Regions from separate parts of the Sphingomonas sp. AC435 genome, predicted to be linked through region 2. Evidence: predicted binding sites of a transcription regulator. Region 2 holds the regulator's gene; each other region holds the start of a gene.
What was found. Region 2 encodes LexA, which represses DNA repair genes until DNA is damaged. Its sites were predicted from a motif close to GTTCCNCNCTTGTTCT; they were not measured.
Positions count from the first base shown of each region.

Region 1: the regulator LexA is predicted to act here: its motif matches at 3,305-3,320, upstream of recA (recombinase RecA).
Region 3: the regulator LexA is predicted to act here: its motif matches at 3,208-3,223, upstream of radA (DNA repair protein RadA).
Region 4: the regulator LexA is predicted to act here: its motif matches at 3,264-3,279, upstream of AC0CH8_RS11380 (DUF6771 family protein).

Region 1 is NZ_CEEDCJ010000004.1:393,890-398,722, reverse strand. Features, by position in the region: gene AC0CH8_RS10920 (electron transfer flavoprotein-ubiquinone oxidoreductase) at 1-530, shown strand, start outside; gene AC0CH8_RS10915 (tetratricopeptide repeat protein) at 505-2,070, shown strand; gene AC0CH8_RS10910 (4-(cytidine 5'-diphospho)-2-C-methyl-D-erythritol kinase) at 2,368-3,207, shown strand; gene recA (recombinase RecA) at 3,396-4,469, shown strand.
Region 2 is NZ_CEEDCJ010000002.1:1,700-6,532, forward strand. Features, by position in the region: gene AC0CH8_RS03645 (molybdopterin molybdotransferase MoeA) at 1-1,117, shown strand, start outside; gene lexA (transcriptional repressor LexA) at 1,192-1,863, shown strand; gene AC0CH8_RS03655 (ComEC/Rec2 family competence protein) at 2,141-4,153, opposite strand; gene gltX (glutamate--tRNA ligase) at 4,242-4,833, shown strand, end outside.
Region 3 is NZ_CEEDCJ010000004.1:475,135-479,967, forward strand. Features, by position in the region: gene AC0CH8_RS11305 (cation:proton antiporter domain-containing protein) at 1-413, opposite strand, end outside; gene AC0CH8_RS11310 (iron-sulfur cluster assembly scaffold protein) at 413-862, opposite strand; gene AC0CH8_RS11315 (CvpA family protein) at 859-1,422, opposite strand; gene radA (DNA repair protein RadA) at 1,820-3,193, opposite strand; gene AC0CH8_RS11325 (glycosyltransferase family 4 protein) at 3,299-4,438, shown strand; gene AC0CH8_RS11330 (DUF2218 domain-containing protein) at 4,548-4,833, opposite strand, start outside.
Region 4 is NZ_CEEDCJ010000004.1:486,002-490,834, reverse strand. Features, by position in the region: gene AC0CH8_RS11395 (hypothetical protein) at 1-1,129, shown strand, start outside; gene AC0CH8_RS11390 (serine/threonine-protein kinase) at 1,200-2,693, opposite strand; gene AC0CH8_RS11385 (hypothetical protein) at 2,727-3,185, opposite strand; gene AC0CH8_RS11380 (DUF6771 family protein) at 3,304-3,492, shown strand; gene AC0CH8_RS11375 (hypothetical protein) at 3,957-4,382, shown strand; gene AC0CH8_RS11370 (hypothetical protein) at 4,711-4,833, shown strand, end outside.

The sequences.
Region 1 (4,833 bases), on a different contig from region 2:
CGTCGTGGCTGAAGAAGGAGCTGTCGGTCGTCCGCAACGTCGTGCCGCTCGTCAAGAAGTTCGGCGACTTTCTCGGCTCCGGCCTGTCGGGCATCACCATGTGGCTGGAGCATTTCGGCCTGAAGATGCCCTTCACGATGAAGCATCACCCGGATCATGAGAGCCTGTGGCGCAAGGACCTTGTGAAGCCGCCGGTCTATCCCAAGCCCGACGGCGTCCTGACCTTCGATCGCCTGTCGTCGGTGTTCCTGTCGAACACAAATCACGAGGAGGACCAGCCGGTCCACCTGACGCTGCGCGACCCGAACGTGCCCGTCGAATACGACCTGCCGATGTACGACGAACCGGCGCAGCGTTACTGCCCGGCTGGCGTGTACGAGATCGTCGGACAGGATAGCGGCGATCCGAAGTTCGTCATCAACGCGCAGAACTGCGTTCACTGCAAGACCTGCGACATCAAGGACCCGACCCAGAACATCAACTGGGTCGTCCCGGAAGGCGGCGGTGGCCCGAACTATCCCAATATGTAGCCTGATCGCGCTCGCGGCGCTCGCCGTGACTCCGGCCGCTGCGGACTCGGGGCGGACGGCGTATCTGACGGCGCGCGCTGCGGAAGCGGACGGTGACGGCCCCGCCGCGTCGACCGCCTACGCCGCCGCCGTCGCCGCCTCGCCACGTGATCCCGTCGTCGCGATCCGCGCGTTTCGCGCCGGCATCGCCAGCGGCGACGCGGCGCTGGTCCGCAGAACCGGTGCCGTCCTGCGCAACGCCGGCATCGCTCCCGCCGACGCCGCGCTGTTTCCGATCGCCGACGCCGCCCGCGCCGGCGACGCCGCCGCCCTGAAGCAGGCGACGCGGCCGCTCGCCACCGATCGTTTGCGCATCCTCGCCTCGATCATCGAGGCGTGGGCGGCGGGCGGCAACGCCGGCATCGCCATCCTCGACCGATCGACGATCGATCCGGTCGCGAAACCCTTGGTCGCCGAGCACCGCGCGCTGCTGCTGATCGCCGCCGGTCGCCTCGCGGAGGGCAGCGCCGCCGCCGGCCTCGCCGCCACCACCAACCGTGCGCCACGCGTCGCCGCCGCCGAACTGATCGTCGGGATGGGAGAACCGGCCCGTGCACAGGCGCTCCTCGGGTCGGGCCAGTCGCTCCCCGCCGGCCAGCGTGCATCTCCAGCGTTCGGTGTCTCGCGCCTGTTCCTGCGTCTCGCCGAAGAACTCGGCCGCGGCGAACAGGCCAGCACCCTGTCCCTTTCGCTCGCCCGCGCCGCGCTCGATGCCGATCCGCGATATGCCCGCGCGCGGCTGATCCTCGCCAACCAGCTGGCCCGCGCCGGCGACTCCGATGCGGCGCTGGCGAACCTCGCCGCGATCCCCGCCGACGATCCGTTGGCGAGCGACATGCTGGAGGCCCGGATCGCGCTGCTCGACGGCAGCGACCGCAAGCCCGAGGCGCTCGCCGTGGCCCGCACCCGCGCCGCCGCACCCGACGCGACCTTCGTCGACCGCGTCCGCCTCGCCGACCTGCTGGTCGAGGCGGATCGCCCCGCGGAGGCCGCGCCGATCTACGCCCGCGTGCTGGACGACCCGCGCATCGCCAAACGCTGGAACGCGTGGCTCCGTTACGCCACCGCGCTCGACGCTGCGGACCGCTGGAAGGACGCGCGCCGCGCCCTGCGCCGTGCGGTCGCCCTCGCGCCGGACCAGCCGCTCGTCCTCAACTTCCTCGGCTACGGCCTCGTCGATCGCGGCGAGGACGTGGCCGCCGCCACCAGGATGCTCGAAAAGGCGCATTCGCTCGAACCCGACGACGCCGCCATCACCGACTCGCTCGGCTGGGCCTATCTTCGCGCCGGCGACACCGCCCGCGCGCTGCCGCTGCTGGAACGCGCCGCCCGGGACAGCCCGGCCGATGCCGACATCGCCGACCATCTCGGCGACGCCTATTGGGCAACCGGCCGCCGCTACGAAGCGCGCTACGCCTGGCGCGCCGCCGCAATCGTCGCCGAACCGCGCACGCTCGGCCGGCTCACAGCCAAGATCGAGAACGGACCGGCGGCCCGTTAGCCGCTTGATTTCACTACCCGGGCCCCGCGCAGGCGGGGGCCCAAGGCTATCTTGCTGAACATAAATCTGTCCACTTCACTGTCCCACCCCGGCGGAGGCCGGGGTCCAGTTGCAGCAAAGGCTCTGAGCCTCACGAGCGGCGCGGAACTTTACCCCCGGGCCTTCGCCGGGGTGGGTCGGGTGTGGAGTGCGACAGGGTTGACGCAGAGCATGTGGTCTGGATCCTGACAAACACCAACTTCCAGCCTACCCAAGCCAGTCTTGCCCCCGAACCGCCCCTGCCGCATCACCCGCGCGATGATCGTCGAAACCGCCCCCGCCAAGATCAACCTCGCGCTCCACGTCCGCCGCCGCCGGCCGGACGGCTATCACGAACTCGAAACCCTCTTCGCCTTCGCCGCCGACGGCGACACGATCACCGTCGAGGAAGCGGCCGAGGACCGGTTCGACATCACCGGCCCCTTCGCCCAGGCGCTTCGGTCCCCCTCGGGGAATAGAAAGACGCCCCCCAACCTCGTGACCGACGCCCGCGACGCCTTCCGCCACCACCAGCCCACGCCCCCCGTCGCGATCACGCTCACGAAGAACCTCCCCGTCGCGTCCGGCATCGGCGGCGGTTCGGCGGACGCCGCCGCGACGTTGCGCGCGCTGGCCCGCTTGACCGGCATCGACCCGCACGCCCCCGCGCTGTTCGCGACCGCCGAACATCTCGGCGCAGACGTGCCCGCCTGCCTGCTCGGCCGCACCACGCTCGGCACCGGCAAAGGCGAGGCGCTGGTCCCGATCGAGGGCGCGCCCGGCACGCCGCTGCTGCTCGTCAACCCGAACGTCGCCGTCTCCACCGCCGCGGTCTTCGCCGGCTGGGACGGCATCGATCGCGGCGCGCTGGGGGAGGGGCCGTTGCTCGATCGCGCCCGCGCCGCCCGCAACGACCTGGAATCCCCAGCCCGGTCGCTCGCCCCCGTCATCGGGGAAGTCCGCAGACTGCTCGACGCCGCTCCCGGCGCAATCCTGTCGCGCATGTCCGGGTCCGGCGCCACCTGCTTCGCGCTGTTCGACACGCCCGAAGCCCGCGACACCGCCGCCACTGCGGCCGCTGCGAGAGGCTGGTGGTCGCTCGCCTCGTTCATGACCTGAAAAGCCACGCCGCGATAACGCGGAGAACGAGCCACGCGCAGTCCACAAACAAATTCCTTCCTGTCTTATCCGCGTCGCACAAACGAAACTTCTTCGAGTTCCTATCTTGTTCCACGAGAACAAACCATATACATGGAACCAGACGCGTTGCCCCCGCCACGCGCTTGCTCTAGCGATGGGAGCCCCTGATGGCCGCCAATCTGAAAGTGATCGATACCGGCATGGCAACCGCTAACGCAGACCGGCAGAAGGCGCTCGACGCCGCGCTGGCCCAGATCGACCGTGCCTTCGGCAAGGGCTCCGCGATGAGGCTCGGCTCGAAAGAGACGATGCAGGTCGAAACGATCTCCACCGGCTCGCTCGGCCTCGACATCGCCCTCGGCGTCGGCGGCCTGCCTCGCGGCCGCGTGATCGAGGTCTATGGCCCTGAATCCTCGGGCAAGACCACGCTTGCGCTGCATGTCATTGCCGAGGCGCAGCGCGGTGGTGGCACCGCCGCTTTCGTCGATGCGGAACACGCGCTCGACCCGGTTTACGCCAAGAAGCTGGGCGTCAACATCGACGAGCTGATCGTGTCGCAGCCGGATACCGGTGAGCAGGCGCTGGAGATCGTCGACACGCTCGTCCGCTCCAACGCGATCGACGTGCTCGTCGTCGACTCGGTCGCCGCACTCGTGCCGCGCGCGGAGATCGAGGGCGAAATGGGTGACAGCCATGTCGGCCTTCAGGCCCGCCTGATGTCGCAATCGCTGCGCAAGCTCACCGGCTCGATCAGCCGCTCGCGCTGCATGGTCATTTTCATCAACCAGCTGCGCATGAAGATCGGCGTGATGTACGGCAATCCGGAGACGACGACGGGCGGCAACGCCTTGAAGTTCTACGCCTCGGTCCGCCTCGACATCCGTCGCACCGGGCAGATCAAGGACAAGGAAGACATCGTCGGCAACGCCACGCGCGTGAAGGTGGTGAAGAACAAGGTCGCGCCGCCGTTCAAGCAGGTCGAATTCGACATCATGTACGGCGAGGGCATCTCCAAGATCGGCGAGATCCTCGATCTTGGCGTGAAGGCCGGCCTCGTCGAGAAGTCGGGTTCGTGGTTCAGCTACGACTCGATCCGTATCGGTCAGGGTCGCGAGAATGCCAAGACCTACCTCCGCGACAATCCGGAACTCGCCGCCCGCCTCGAAAAGGCGATCCGCCAGCGCACCGACAAGGTCGCCGAGGAGCTGATGGTCGGTCCCGGAGAGGACGACGACATTTGATCCTGCCACGCTCGTCGCGTGTCGATCGGGGGGCTGCCGGCAACGGCGGCCCCTTTTTTTTTGGAGCGAAGTGGAGGATCCCGCCGACGCCGCCACTTCCTCCACTTCGGTGCCACGCCCCGCACCCCGCCGTGCTCCGCGCAGGCGGGGGCCCAGTGCCGGAAAGAGCCGAACGTGCGCCCAGCCGCCGTTCAACCTTCTCCTCCACCGTCATACCGGGCTCGTCCCGGCATCCACGGTCCCGCAGGCGACATGTATCGAATCGCGGGGCGCGGTAGATGCCGGAACACGCCCGGCATAACGAACTATCCCCCTTCCACCGTCGCCGCGAGCAGCGGCGCGACGCGACGGTTCATCCCAGCCC
Region 2 (4,833 bases):
GGAGGACGTGCCGCTCCCGCACGCCGCTGGCCGATGGGCCGCCGCCGACATCCTCGCCGCGCGGACCCAGCCAGTGGCGGACCTGTCGGCGATGGACGGCTATGCGATCCGCTTCGCCGACCTGCCCGGCCCCTGGACGGTGATCGGCGAAAGCGCCGCGGGCCGCCCCTTCGATGGGACAGTCGACGCTTATCAGGCCACGCGCATCTTCACCGGTGCGGCGATGCCTGCCGGTGCCGACACCGTGCTGATCCAGGAAGAGGCCGGCCGCGACGGCGACCGCCTGACGCTGACCGGCGAAGGCCCCGGTCACCTCGGCCGCAACACCCGCGCGCGCGGCCTCGACTTCCACACCGGCACCCGCCTCATCGCGACCGGCGACCGCCTGACCCCCGCGCGTATCGCCGTCGCTGCCACTGGAGGCCTCGCCACCCTGCCCGTCCGTCGCCGCATTCGCGTCGCGATAGCCGCGACCGGCGACGAACTCGTCCCTGCCGGAACGATGCCGGTCGGATCGCAACTGCCCGAATCGAACGGCGTCATGCTTGCGGCGATGCTCGCGGACCTGCCCGTCGACATCGTCGATCTCGGCATCCTGCCCGACCGGCTCGACGCCTTGCGGGACGCCTTCGCTGCGGTCCAGGCCGACCTGCTCGTCACCACCGGTGGCGCGTCGGTCGGCGACCACGATCTCGTCCGCCCCGCGCTGGAGGCGGCGGGCGGTACGATCGACTTCTGGCGGATAGCGCTGCGGCCCGGCAAGCCGATGATGGCCGGCCGCCTTGGCGATGCGGCGGTGCTCGGCCTGCCTGGCAATCCGGTGTCAGCCTTCGTCACCGCGACGTTGTTCGTCCGCCCGCTCATCGCGCATCTCGCCGGCGCACGCGATCCGCTGCCGCAGACCGGCACGGTGCTGCTGGGCGAGGACCTGCCCGCGAACGGCCCGCGCACCGACTATCTGCGGGCGGAAATTCGCGAAGGCCGTGCCTATGCCTCTACGATTCAGGACAGTTCGATGCTGCTGACGCTCGCGCGCTCGACCTGCCTCATCGTCCGGCCGACCGATGCACCGCCCGCAAAGGCCGGCGACTCGGCGCAAATCTTGGGGATCGCTTGACGGCAAGTTTTGCGTTCCATATAGGTTCCTCGTCTGTTCTGAAGGACAGCCGGGTTCCGACGGAGGGAAACGCGATGCTCACGCGCAAGCAGCACGAGCTGATCTGCTTCATCAACGATCGCCTCGCCGAGACGGGGGTGTCTCCCTCGTTCGAGGAGATGAAGGATGCACTCGACCTGAAGTCCAAATCGGGCGTTCACCGCCTGATCTCCGCGCTGGAGGAACGCCAGTTCATCCGCCGTCTCCCCAACCGCGCCCGCGCGCTGGAAGTGTTGCGCATGCCCGAGCGTGCCGACGCCAAGAAGGCACCAAAGACGAAGGCTCCGACGCCTCCACTTCCTCCACTTCGCCAGCCTGCGAACGACGTGGTCGAGATTCCCTTGCACGGCCGCATCGCCGCCGGTGTTCCGATCGAGGCGTTCGAAGGCTCCTCGATGCTCGCCGTTCCCGCCGCCTTGCTCGGCGCGGGCGAGCATTACGCGCTCGAAGTCGCCGGTGACTCGATGGTCGAGGCGGGTATCCTCGACGGCGACTATGCTCTCGTCCGCCGCACCGAAACCGCCCGCGACGGCGAGATCGTCGTGGCGCTGATCGAGGACGCCGAAGCGACGTTGAAGTATTTCCGCCGCGAAGGCGCGATGGTCCGCCTGGACCCCGCCAACCGCGCCTACGATCCGCAGCGCTACAGCCCGCAACAGGTCCGCATCCAGGGCAAGCTGTCCGGCATCCTCCGCCGCTACGACTGAAGCGGCGGGCGCTGTCCTACAGAGGGGAGCTGCGTTATAGCGGAAGAGTGAGCCGTCTGCGCCATTCTGCTCCCCTTCCCTCGGGGAGGGGCTGGGGGAGGGCCTCGCCGCAAGCGCGTCATTCAAGATATCGGACCGCCCAAAACGCCGCATTGGACTAACCTTAGCCTAACCTTCCAGCGGTCCGATCCCGCAAGGCACTGAAAACGCTCAACGTCGGAAACGACGGAACCCCGCCCCCGCATCCTCTTGCCCAGCCGCGAGAACCCACGGATGCTCATCCCCGGCCCGCCGTACCGTCGCCGTCCACCCCCCGCTCAGCCCGACGGCAACACCCCCGGTCCGCGCCAGCACATCCCGGTCCAGCCGCAACCACCGCGGCCGACACCCGACCGGCAAGCGCCGCTCGCTCACCACCACATCCGCCCCGGCGCACGCCGCGATCAGCGCCCTTACCGGCACCAGATATGCACTCCGCGTCATCACCACCCGCCGCCCGGCAACATCGACCGCACACAGGTCGGCACTGCACGCCGCCCCCGGCAAACCGTCGAGTGTCATCGGCGCACCCTTCACACCGCCATTCTCGCTCAGCACGTTCTGCATATACTCGCCCGCCCGCTCCCTCAGCAGCGCCATCGCCCCATATTCGGTCCGCACCGCCGCATGCCGCCCCGTCCCCGCTCACCAGCAGATCGGGCGCCGGCGTCATCGCCGCCCACAAGGAACCGACGGCCAGCGGCGCCAAACCCCAGCGCCGCCACCCCGTCCGCCACAGTGCAATCCACAGCCCGCCGACGACGATCAGCGCATACGCCGCGTCCGGCATGACGGGCCACGCCCGCACCGCCCCCGGAGCCGCCGCCACCATTTGCGCCAGCCACAGCAGCGCCCACAAAGCCCGCTCCACCAGCCACCACACCGGCGCACCCAGCCCCGCCACGTCCAGCAGCAACGCCAGCAGCTCCAACGGCATGACCACGAACGTCGTCCACGGGATGGCGACCATATTGGCCAACGCCCCGTACAATCCGGCACGATGGAAGTGATACACCGCGATCGGCATCAGCGCCGCCTCGACGACGATGCCGGTCATCAGCAGCAACACCGCACCCCGGCCCCATCGCCGCAGCAGGCCTTCCTCCCGCACCTCGGCGAAGCCACGCATCCACGGATGGTCGTGCAGCGCCACGATTGCGGTGATGGCGGCAAACGACAATTGGAAGCTCGCCCCGGCCAGCGACTCGGGCCACGCGACCAGCACCACGATCGCCCCCGCCGCCACCAGCCGCAGCGTCATCGCCTCCCGCCCCAGCGCCAGCGCCGCCAGCACCAGCAGCGCCGCCACGCACGACCGGATCGTCGGCACCTCCGCCCCCGTCAGCAGCGTATACCCGACCGCCGCCCCGGCCCCCACCGCAGCGGCGACGAGCGGCAGCCGCGCCCGCAATGCCAGGGCCGGCCAAAGCGCCAGCAGCCGCATCACGATCAGCATCGTCGCACCCACGACAGCAGTAATGTGCAACCCGCTCACCGACAACAGATGCGCCAGCCCCGCCGCGCGCATCGCCTCGGCATCCTCCTCCGCGATCGAGCCGACATCGCCCGTCGCCAGCGCCGCCGCCACGCCGCCGGCACTCCCCGCCACCCGCTCGGTGATGTGCCGCGTCAGCGTCGCCCGCAGCCCCAGCTCGACATCACCCGGCGACACGATCCGCACCGGTGCGAAGCCCCGCCCTGTCGCCCCAACCCCGGCGAACCACGCCGCGCGGGCATAGCTGTACGCCCCCGGCACCGCCGCATCCGGCGGCGGCAGCAGCCTCGCCCGCAATCGGATAACCGCCCGCCGCGTCAGGCCCGCCGGCACATCCGCTTCAGCAAGATTAACCCGCACCCGCCGCGGCAGCGCCGGCGCATCGATCGGCGCCAGCGTCAGCCGCACCAGTTCACGTGCCACCAGCGGCTCGACCCGCTCGACGCGGGCGTCGAACGCCGCCACCGCCGGCCGCGCCAGCACTGGTGCCGCCACCCGCTCCGCCCGCCACCATATCAGCGCCAGCCCAACCGCCATCGCCAGCGCGCCGACCGCGACCGCCCTGCTCGCCCTGCCGCCGCGACCCAACGCTGCCGCGAGGCACGCCGTCGCCGTCAGTGCCAGCAGCACCGCCGTCCACTCGCTCCGCCGAAGCAGTACGAACCACGCCGCCACCCCCGCCCCGAGCATCACTGGCAGCCACAACACCAGCTGGTCGCGCTCGGCCTCCAGCAACGTTTCCAGCCTATGTTGCACAGCCGCAATTTGTCGCCGCGCGGGGTGCGTGCTAGGGGCTGCGGCGGCTGAACTGGCCATTCGATCCACAGTCTGGGAGCACGCGCGCTTGAGCGCAACATCCGTTCCGGGCAGCACGCCCGAACCCACCTCCGTCGTCACGCGGTTCGCGCCTTCGCCGACCGGATTCCTGCATTTGGGCGGTGCGCGCACCGCGCTGTTCAATTGGCTGTTCGCGCGTCACAATGGCGGCCAGTTTCTGCTTCGGATCGAGGATACCGACCGCGCCCGCTCGACGCAGCCGGCGATCGATGCGATTTTAGCAGGCATGCGCTGGCTGGGGCTCGATTGGGACGGCGATGCCGTGTTCCAGTTCGCCCGCTCCGATCGTCATGCCGAAGTCGCGCATGCAATGGTCGCGAACGGCCACGCCTACCGCTGCTGGATGACGCAGGAGGAAATCGCCGCCCAGCGCGAGGCGGCGCAGGCCGCGAAGAAGCCGCTCCGCATCCGCAGCCCGTGGCGCGATCGTATCGACGGCCCGGCGGACCAGCCCTTCGTCGTGCGTTTGCGCGCACCGCAGGAGGGGTCGGTGACGATCGAGGATCGCGTGCAGGGCGCGGTGACGGTGAAGAACGCCGAACTCGACGACCTCGTCCTGCTGCGCTCGGACGGTACGCCGACCTACATGCTTGCGGTCG
Region 3 (4,833 bases), on a different contig from region 2:
TGCAGCATCGGCAGCACCTGCGCGGTCGACGACAGCGCCAGCGGCAGACCGAGCGCGAGCGCGGCGGGACCGGAGAAATGCGCGATCCAGACGATGCCGGTGATCGCCAGCCCGCAAGCGACGACCTGAAGCAGGCCGACGCCGAAGATCTCCTGCTTCATGCGCCACAACCGGGTCGGGTTCAGTTCCAGCCCGACGATGAACAGCAGCAGCGTAATGCCGAGCTCGGCGATGCCCATTTTCGACTCGGCATCGCCGACGAGGCCCAGCACATGGGGCCCCACCGCCGCGCCCGCGACGAGATATCCCAGCGTCGCGCCGAGGCCGAGGCGGCGGAACAGCAGCACGCAGAACAATCCCGCACCCAGCAGGATCGCGCCGTCGCGCAGTAATGAAATCTGTTCATGCTCCATCAGGCGTGTTGCCCCGTCGTCATCCGTTCCGCAGCCTGTTCGGCGGCCTCGGCGGCGGCTTCGAACGCGAGCCGGATCGAGGGATGACGCGCGGTGTAGCTCAGCGCGGGAGCGAAGACGGCGAGCCCCGGCCATGCCGGTGCGTCACCCTGTCCGGCCGCCAGCCATGCCGTCAGCGTGTCGCGCGCGTCGGCCAGTTCCTGCGGAGTCTTGCCGAGGATGTGTTCCGCCAGCAGCGACGACGACGCCTGCCCCAGCGCGCAGGCGCGGACGAGCAGCCCGACCTTCGCCACGCGGCCGTCGGGTCCGAGATCGAGATCGACGGTGACGCGGCTGCCGCAGATCGCCGACCGCCTCTCGCTGGTGCCGGCGGGATCGGCCAGTCGCTCGTGATGCGCGATCGAAGAGGCGAGGCGCAGGATTTCGGTGTTGTACAGGTTGGCGGTCATTCGGCGGCTCCCGCACTGCTTTCCGACGAGGCGGACGGTGGCGTGCGCGCGCCGAAGACCGGCTGACCGCGGCGGCGGCGATCCACGAAGTCGGCGATGCCGGCGCTCGTCGCGTTCAGCAACGGATAGGTGCGGCTCTTGGTCATCCATTCCGGTCGGCGCGTCGGTCCGCCGCCGATCGTGTCGAGCACCAAAGCCGCCAGCAGGAAGACGAGGCTGGCGAGGATGAGCCCCTTGAGCGCGCCGAACCCGAACCCCAGCGCCCGGTCGAGCGGCCCAAGCACCGATGTGCGCGTCCGCGATCCGATCGCATTGGCGACGAGCTTGCCGCCGAAATAGGTGACGGCGACGATCAGCACGAACGCCAGCACCGCCGCGCCCGACACGGTGCCGACCACACCCGTCAGCGCCTGCGCCAGCGTGATGTGGAACAACTTCAGCGCGGCGACCATCGCCACCCACGCGAACAACGCGAGCACCTCCGCCACGAAGCCGCGCTTCAGTCCGAGCAAGGCGGACCCGACGACCGCAACAAGGACGACGATATCGAGGGAGGTCATGCGGCAGACTCAAAGCGTTCGTAACGCGCCCAGTCGAGACACGATTTGCTGGGCATGCGCAAGGCCACCTCTGGCGGCGGTGTGCGTGCGCCATCGCTCGGCGGCGTTATCTGCACCTCCCCTTTAGGGTCAGGGACGGAAGCCGTTGAGCGTCGATCTAACGTTACAGTGCCCAATACGGACCGACGCTCCGGCCGGGGGTACAAGCGAAGTCGGGTAAGGCCGTTGTCCCTGTTCGAAGGGGACAGCTATCGAGGAATTCCGGGGTCCGTCCACTTCCGATTCGATCGGCAAGAGGCGCAAGGCTCAGGGGTTACCATAGCGTCGCCTCCAAACACGTTCGGCGCGACGAGGAGAGGCCGCAATGCCGACGCCGATCGTGAGGGTCGATCGTTCCCTACCCGCGCCCCAGCATGTGATCCACGAACTGCGCCAGCGTGCGGAAGCCGGACAGGCGCAGCGGCCCGTCGTCCTTTGCCATCGCCGAGGGCACCAGCGCCCGCTCGAACCCGAGCTTCGCGGCCTCCTTCAGGCGCAACGGGCCGTGCGCGACGGGCCTGATCTCTCCGGACAACGCGACTTCCCCGAACGCCACCGCGTCGGCGGGCACCGGCCGTTCGCTCATCGCGGAAACGAGCGCGGCGGCGACCGCCATGTCGGCGGCGGGATCCTGCACGCGGTAGCCGCCGGCGATGTTCAGATACACTTCCGCCGACGAGAAGCTGAGCCCGCACCGCGCCTCCAGCACCGCGAGGATCATCGCCAGCCGTCCCGAATCCCAGCCGACCACCGCCCGCCGCGGCGTCGCGCCGCTGGCGAGGCGAACCGTCAGCGCCTGGATCTCGACCAGCACCGGCCGCGTTCCCTCCAGCGCTGGGAACACCGTCGCGCCCGTCATCCCCTCCTCGCGCTGGGTCAGGAACAGCGCGGACGGATTTGCGACCTCCGCAAGTCCCTCGGTCTGCATCGAGAATACGCCGATCTCGTCGGTGCCGCCGAAGCGGTTTTTGATCGCGCGCAGGATACGATACTGGTGCGACCGTTCGCCCTCGAACGCGAGCACGGTGTCGACCATATGCTCAAGCACGCGCGGACCGGCGATGCTGCCGTCCTTCGTCACATGCCCGACCAGTACCAAAGCCGTGCCGCGCTCCTTGGCGAAGCGGATCAGTTCCTGCGCGGACGCCCGCACCTGACTGACGGTGCCCGGCGCGCCTTCGATCAGGTCGCTGTGCATGGTCTGGATCGAGTCGATCACCAGCAGGGTCGGCGGCGCCCCCTGCGACAGCGTCGTCAGGATATCGCGCGTCGAGGTCGCGGCCGCGAGTTGCACCGGTGCGGAGCCCAGACCCAATCGGCGCGCACGGAGCCGGACCTGATCCGCGGCTTCCTCGCCCGAGACATAGGCGACACTATGCCCGGCGAGTGCCATCTTTGCCGCCGCCTGAAGCAACAGCGTCGATTTGCCGATGCCGGGATCGCCGCCGATCAGCGTCGCCGATCCCTCGACGAAGCCGCCGCCCAGCGCCCGGTCGAACTCGGCTACGCCGCTGGGCAGGCGCGCCGGAAGCGCGACATCGGCGTCGAGCGCGGTCAGCACGATTGACCGCCCGCCGCCCTGAAGATTGTGCTTGGCGTGGAACGGCGTGACGACCGCCGGCGCTTCCTCGACCAGCGTGTTCCACTCGGCGCAGTCGGCGCACTGCCCCTGCCACCGGGACGCGACCGAGCCGCAGGCCTGACACACATAGCGTTTCTGGAGCTTCCCCATGCATCGTACATAGCGGAACGGGACGGGAACACAATCGCTCGCCGCCGACATCGACAGGGGCTGCGGATGGTCAATCGCCGCAACCCCCGCTATGGCCCCGCCACCATGCAGCCGAAGGACCTTCGCGTCGCGCTCTTCAGCGGCAATTACAATTACGTGCGCGATGGGGCTAACCAGGCGCTGAACCTGCTGGTGGGACATCTGCTGGCGCAGGGTGTCACGGTGCGCGTCTATTCGCCGACCGTACCGCAGCCCGCTTTTCCCGCCACCGGCGATCTGGTCGACGTGCCGGCGGTGCCGATCCCCGGCGGACGCGGCGAATACCGGATCGCGCGCGGTTTGCCTGCGAAGGTACGCCGCGATCTGGAGGCATTCGCCCCCAATGTCGTGCACGTCTCCGCCCCCGACATCCTCGGTCACCGCGCGATCAGTTGGGCGCGCGCCCACGGCATCACCACCGTGGCCTCGCTGCACACCCGGTTCGAGACGTATCTGCGCTACTATCATCTGTCGGCGCTGGAGCGGCCGCTGGAGCGGCTGCTCGCGCGTTTCTACGGGCGGGTCGATACCGTGCTGGTGCCCGGCGACAGCATGGCGCAGGTGCTGCGCGGCTGGGGCGTGACGACGCCGATCGGCATCTGGTCGCGCGGCGTCAATCACGACCGCTTTTCGCCAGCGCGCCGGGATATGGCGTGGCGTAGGTCGCTGGGCGTGGGCGACGACGAGTTCGCCGTGGGCTTCGTCGGGCGGCTGGTGAAGGAAAAGGGACTCGACGTCTTCGCCGACATCGCGCGCGCGCTGACCGAGCGCAACGTGCGCCACTGCGTGGTGGTGATCGGCGACGGCCCCGCGCGCGACTGGTTCGCGAAGGAAGTGCCGGACGCCGCCTTCGCCGGTTTCCAGCGCGGCGACGGGCTCGGCCGCGCGGTCGCCTCGCTCGACACCTTCTTCAACCCGTCGGTGACAGAGACGTTCGGCAACGTCACGCTGGAGGCGATGGCCGCGGCCGTGCCCGTGGTTGCGGCGCGCGCGACCGGAACGACCGATCTGGTCGAGGAAGGCATTACCGGCTTCCTCGTCTCGCCGCGCGATCCCGCCGCCTATGCCGACGCGATCGCGCGGATCGCCGGCGATCCCGCCCTGCGCCGATCGATGGGTGAGGCGGGGCATGCCAGGGCGGCGGGCTATCGCTGGGACGCGATCAATCAGGCGGTGCTGGATACGTATCTGGCGCTGAAGGGGTAATCCGAAGATCTGGCTCGTGTTGCCGCGACAGCGGGAACCCGGTGGCCAAGCAGGACAACAGCCGGCTCCGCACCAATGGGCTCCCGCCTGCGCGGGAGCACGATGGCCGCTACTCCCCCGCCCGCCAGTCGAAGGTCAGCGGCGCCTCGCGAAAGGCGAAGCGGTCGAGGTGGCTTGCGACCACCTCGCGCATGCGGGGGGCATCCTCGCCCTCCGGCACGGTCAACAGGATGTCGAGCGTCTCCGGATCGGCTCGCATCTCCAGCTTCGATCCGTTCGGGAAGTCGATCGTGCCCTCCTCCTCGGTGAAGGACACGGTCATCTTGTGGCTCCAGTGCTTGGCAAGCTGCTGGAGATAGCGGCTGGCCGATGGTGTCGGCACGCGGGCTACGGAC
Region 4 (4,833 bases), on a different contig from region 2:
TGCATGGCAGGCACAGCCGCTTGGCGCTGTGATGGCGCCTGACGTCCTTTCAGGACCCTGGGGCACGCTCAGGGACAGGGAAGCCGTCAAGGAATTGGTGCAGCTCGCAGGCTGTCAGGTCCGCGCTGTGACCGTACCCGATGGTTTGCGTCTTGCGGGAGCGTCACCCACGATACCCGCCGACTTCGCGCCGGCCGTAATCCTGGATGCGTCCGGCAGGGTCCGAGAGAGCTACGGGCTCTGGTCGCGGCATCGTGGTGACCTGGTGCGCCTTCCGTCCGCCAGCAACGATTATCGGGATATGGTCCTGAACGTCTGGAAGCGTGGGTCGGGCAAGTGGACCTTAAAGGACCCCACGGCACGCCGCGACATTGCGAAGGCCGTAGCGGAGAAGGTTGGCGAGCGCCCAGGCGAAGAGTGGCTCATCGTCCACTACAAAGAGGGCGGTGCTGACCTTCTTGATGAGATACACGGGCTAGTCGGGCCTGACGTCGCAAGTCGCCTCCACGGGCTCACCTGGGGTAGGCACCACGGGACGAACCTATACGCCTACATCCGGAACGTCATCATCGTCGGCTATCCCAACTACGGGGCTCATGGCTACGTAGCGGCGGCGGCTGCGGCAGTGGGTGATGGCACGAGCCCGGAGCTGACACAGGAGGAGCGTGGGGCGCTCCAAGCGGGCGAGGTGGCCCATCATCTCCTCCAGGCTGTATGCCGCTCCAGTGCCCGTCAGGCCCTTAACGGCATCGCGGGGCAGTGCAGGGTTCACCTCTGCATCTCCAGCCTGCCCGGACTGGACGCGATATTGGAACGGTGCTTCCCCGGCCATCAGCGGCGGGAATGGGAGCCTGTCGAGCGTGAGGAGCTTCCGGGGCGGAGTGGTGATGTCGTCCGCTACCTGGCCGGACGCTTCGCGGAGAGCGCAAGCGTGATCGTGCAGAAGAAAGAGCTTCGCGAGGCGATCGGGCTCCACAAGACGGTACTGGCCCGCGCCTTAACCGATGAGGGCGTACAGGACGCGTTGGACGCGATGGACGTGGAAGTGCACCACTTCTTCTTCGCTAGGCGGGCGGTGTCGTTCGATCCGCTTCCGGACGGTGGGTTCGTCTGGAGCGATTTAGAATAGATCGGGCGGGGAGCAGCTCAGCAGGACGAATAGCAATCGCACCGAGCTAGGCCGCCACGCCCGAAAAGCATCATTCAAAGAACCTCTCGCTCAGAGGAAGCTGGTTCGGCGGCCTGAGCTCGCCTCCCGCAGCTTTTGCAAATAGTCCCGTCCAACGATTGATGAAGAAGGATATGTCCTCAGCATCGATAGTGAAGGGTCCATGAGCGATGGCGAAGCCACCCATTATAGGCTGCATTGCAGAGTAGAACGTCTCCTGCGTTGGCGGAATGGCAGTTGGCGAGTCGTTCATCCCAGCCGAAAATTGCCGATAGAATGAAACCTCGCGCCAGCGGAACTCGTTATCTTCGGGTGTCCTCGCGAATGCCAACACGGCCGAGAAGGTGTAAGTCTCTGGATCGTGATAACTAACCCGGTTCAACAAACATCCTAACGCCACGCCGGAATAGGCTGCAACCTCCCAATCACCCCGCGTCGGGCTTCCAGGGCGTGCGGCAGCTCGACGATCTATCGGCACTGGCGAGTCCCACGACAGAGACGCAGGGCCAAGCCGCAATGCTCGCGATCCAACGCTGGTATTCGGGGCGTCGGCAACAATGGCGCTCTTGAGTTGCTCCATGATGGCCGTGAGGTCGTTTGCGCCCTCAATGCCAATCGCTCGCCATTCTGCGGCAGCCGTTACTTCAGCTGCGTGTGCAGCCTCAGCAGTTGCCGCAGCCTCTGCGATTGCGTTCCCTGCTGCTGCCAGTGCTGCGCGAGGGCCGGCGGCCGGCAGAGCGTTGTCGGTCAAGTCGATCAAGGCTCCAACGCGATCAAGGCCCGGACGCACGGCTTGCGTCTTCCTCAGCATGTGGTTGAGCAGCCCTCCTAACCGAGCATCAATATCCTTAATGCTCGGGGGTGCGCGGTGTAGGTGGCCTTCGCGAACGTCATCGACGTCACCAGTGAATGGCGGGTTGCCTGTCAACAGAGTGTAGATGATACATGCGAGAGCGTACACGTCCGTGGCACCGGTTGGGCGCTCTCCAAGCCACTGTTCAGGAGCAGCATAGGTTGGCGTCAAAGAGCGTCGAAGGGTGTCTACCGACGTGGAGTCTTCCACGAACTTAGCTATACCAAAGTCGGCAATCTGCCATCGCCCTTCCCGGAAGAGGACGTTGCCTGGCTTAAGATCACGATGCACAATACTCGGAACCTCCTGAAGGCCCGAAATTATTTCAACTATGATCGGCTTAGCCTCGGCCCATGTAAGGCTTCCTTTGGATACAAGGTAATCATGCAGGCTGTAATCGCACTTAGGCATCACCAAGTGATAGCCAGCGCCGTTTGCATCGAGGCCGAAGTCGTAAACTGGAACGACATGGCGGAAGCTCTTAACCGCAAGCGCCTCCCCTATTTTCATTTCCCGATGAGCTGCGGCACCAGCAGTCAGTTTAAGCCGCTTTATCGCTACATCGCCAATCGCACCAGTTCCGCTGAATACCTCGCCGAAGCCCCCAGGTGGGCCAAGCCGATCGGCCTCATCATACCGCCATTCATGAGACTCAAGCCGGATAACGGGCATGCGCGGTTCTCTCCTCGGATGTAAAAAGCGCGGTCAAACGTGACCTTGATGAAATTTTCCTTCAAACAGATGATCGCTTATCAGCTTTTGAAGCTTCTCTACGAAAACGTCTTTTGAGTAGTTCCCCTCGCGATACGAGAGGCCGTCAGTTGAACGAAAATTCGGCTTGTCACGGTTTGGCTGATCGGTCCAAATCTCAAGGTTGTCGCTTGTTATAGCCTTGCTCATGTGAAGAGTGCGCTCCCGCCCGTTCTTATGGACCATCGTGACGCCGATACCTGTCGCTCCCAGCGATACTCGCATCGTGATGCCGCGCTTCTCAACTTCTTGGCGATACTTTTCTGCGGCCTCTGATGCATCTTTGATGGCTTGTTCAAGGAACGCGGCCCTCGAAGGGGCGCCGTTTTCAATTTGCAGCGCTCGCGCCTCATCATCGGCGATCGTCTTGTCGACGCCAGCGAAGAAAGCATCAAATTGACTGGGCGTGGGCATAGTGGCCTTTCAACAGATTGCGTCATCGTTGTCCCTAGCCTCGGCAAAGGGCGGGGGCAACGATCCGGCTTGAGGTCCGTTCTCCATTCGTTCTACAAGCGCGGACGGAGACTCGACCATGACCATCACGCCAGACGCAATCGCCCAAGCTATCCAGACGACGCCCACATGGGCCATCAAGGCCCTCACAGCGCCCACACAGCAGCTTCGGGAAGACGGGTGCCTTGAGGTCGCCAACCACGTCTACTCGGCCCTGTATCAGCCCCTACGGACCGATCGCGACCAACTGACCCTGCCGCTCCTTTGACGCGCGATGGTTCAAGCTCCACGCGACCTCGCGGACGTGGTGCGGCATGGCGGCTCCATCCGGGCTGAGTGTCGCTCGTGCTTCCGAGTAGCCCTGTTCTCGCCCGGAGAGCTGGGGGCCCATTTCGCTCGCAAGAGGTGGGACAGCTCGTGGCCTCAGTTCGCACGGAGGCTGAGGTGTCAGTGCGGGGCGAGGGGGCCCAAGGTGTCGTGGCTCGTGACGGAGCCGCCTCCGAGTGACCCAGCGCCCCCTAAGCCGCGCTTCGTCCGGAACGGTGGCGAAGTGCCCTGGAAGCCCGCTGGGATCGATCAGTCCGAGTGGGACCGTGCGGTCGACGATTGGGAGCGTAGGCGGCTGGTGAGGCAGGCGAGGGGGTGAGAGCACGGGCCGAGCTGTTGCCTTTCCGGCCATACTGTCCATAGCGCCCTCAACGTCGACCACCCGACGCTCGGAAGGCGTTAGCGATGTTCGGATGGTTGAAGAGGCGCAAGGCCGATGCCGGTCCTGAGTTGGTCGATAAGGACCTTGAGGACACCCTACGCGGCCTCGTGATCGCTAGCCTTACCAAGACGCATGGTCTCGATCCGCATTACAGGACGGACGTTACGTCGGAGGCGGACTTCGAGGCCCGATCACCCGTCCTGCCACTCATCGTCGTCTGGAACGAGCATGAGACCCCGCAAGGCCTCGCGTTCTCCATGTCGGTCAACAAGCACCTAGTGGAGGAGATGGCGGAGCATTTCGTGGAGCGGGATGGGGCTTGGTTCCTGACTGTTCGCAACCAGGTCGTCGAGGACCTACGGACCGCCACCTTCGCTGCGATGATGAAGGCCTGCGAGGCTACTGGATTGCCGCCCAGCGTCGTATGTCAGTCGATGGCGCCAGGCTGAGCACCATGTGCCTCACAGCCTTGGGGGTGCTCGCTTGGCGACAAGTGGATGAGGCTGACGACTATTTCATGCGCTTGCCCGCCTGGCAAAGTGCTAGGGTCCGACTCGGCCATATCGCTCGTTTGGTGGCCCGGAGATGACGCGTGGCGCACTACCGGCTGTACTTCTTGGGCCCTGACGATCGCGTCTCGCGTGCGATGGACCTCGACTGCCCTGACGAAGATACGGCGGTACGGGTAGTTGGCCAACATACCCAATTACACGCGACGGAATTGTGGTTCGGAAGCCGGAAGGTGCGGTATTTTCCGGTTGTGCAGGGGGCAGGCGAATGAAAACAGTGGGTGGCGAACGGCGCGATCGGAGCGCTGAGCTCGGCGAGCTGGCGAAGAGTGTCCGCGAGCTCATCACGCCTGATAGCGACCCGCAGGCCAGTGCGGCCTACGAGGCCATG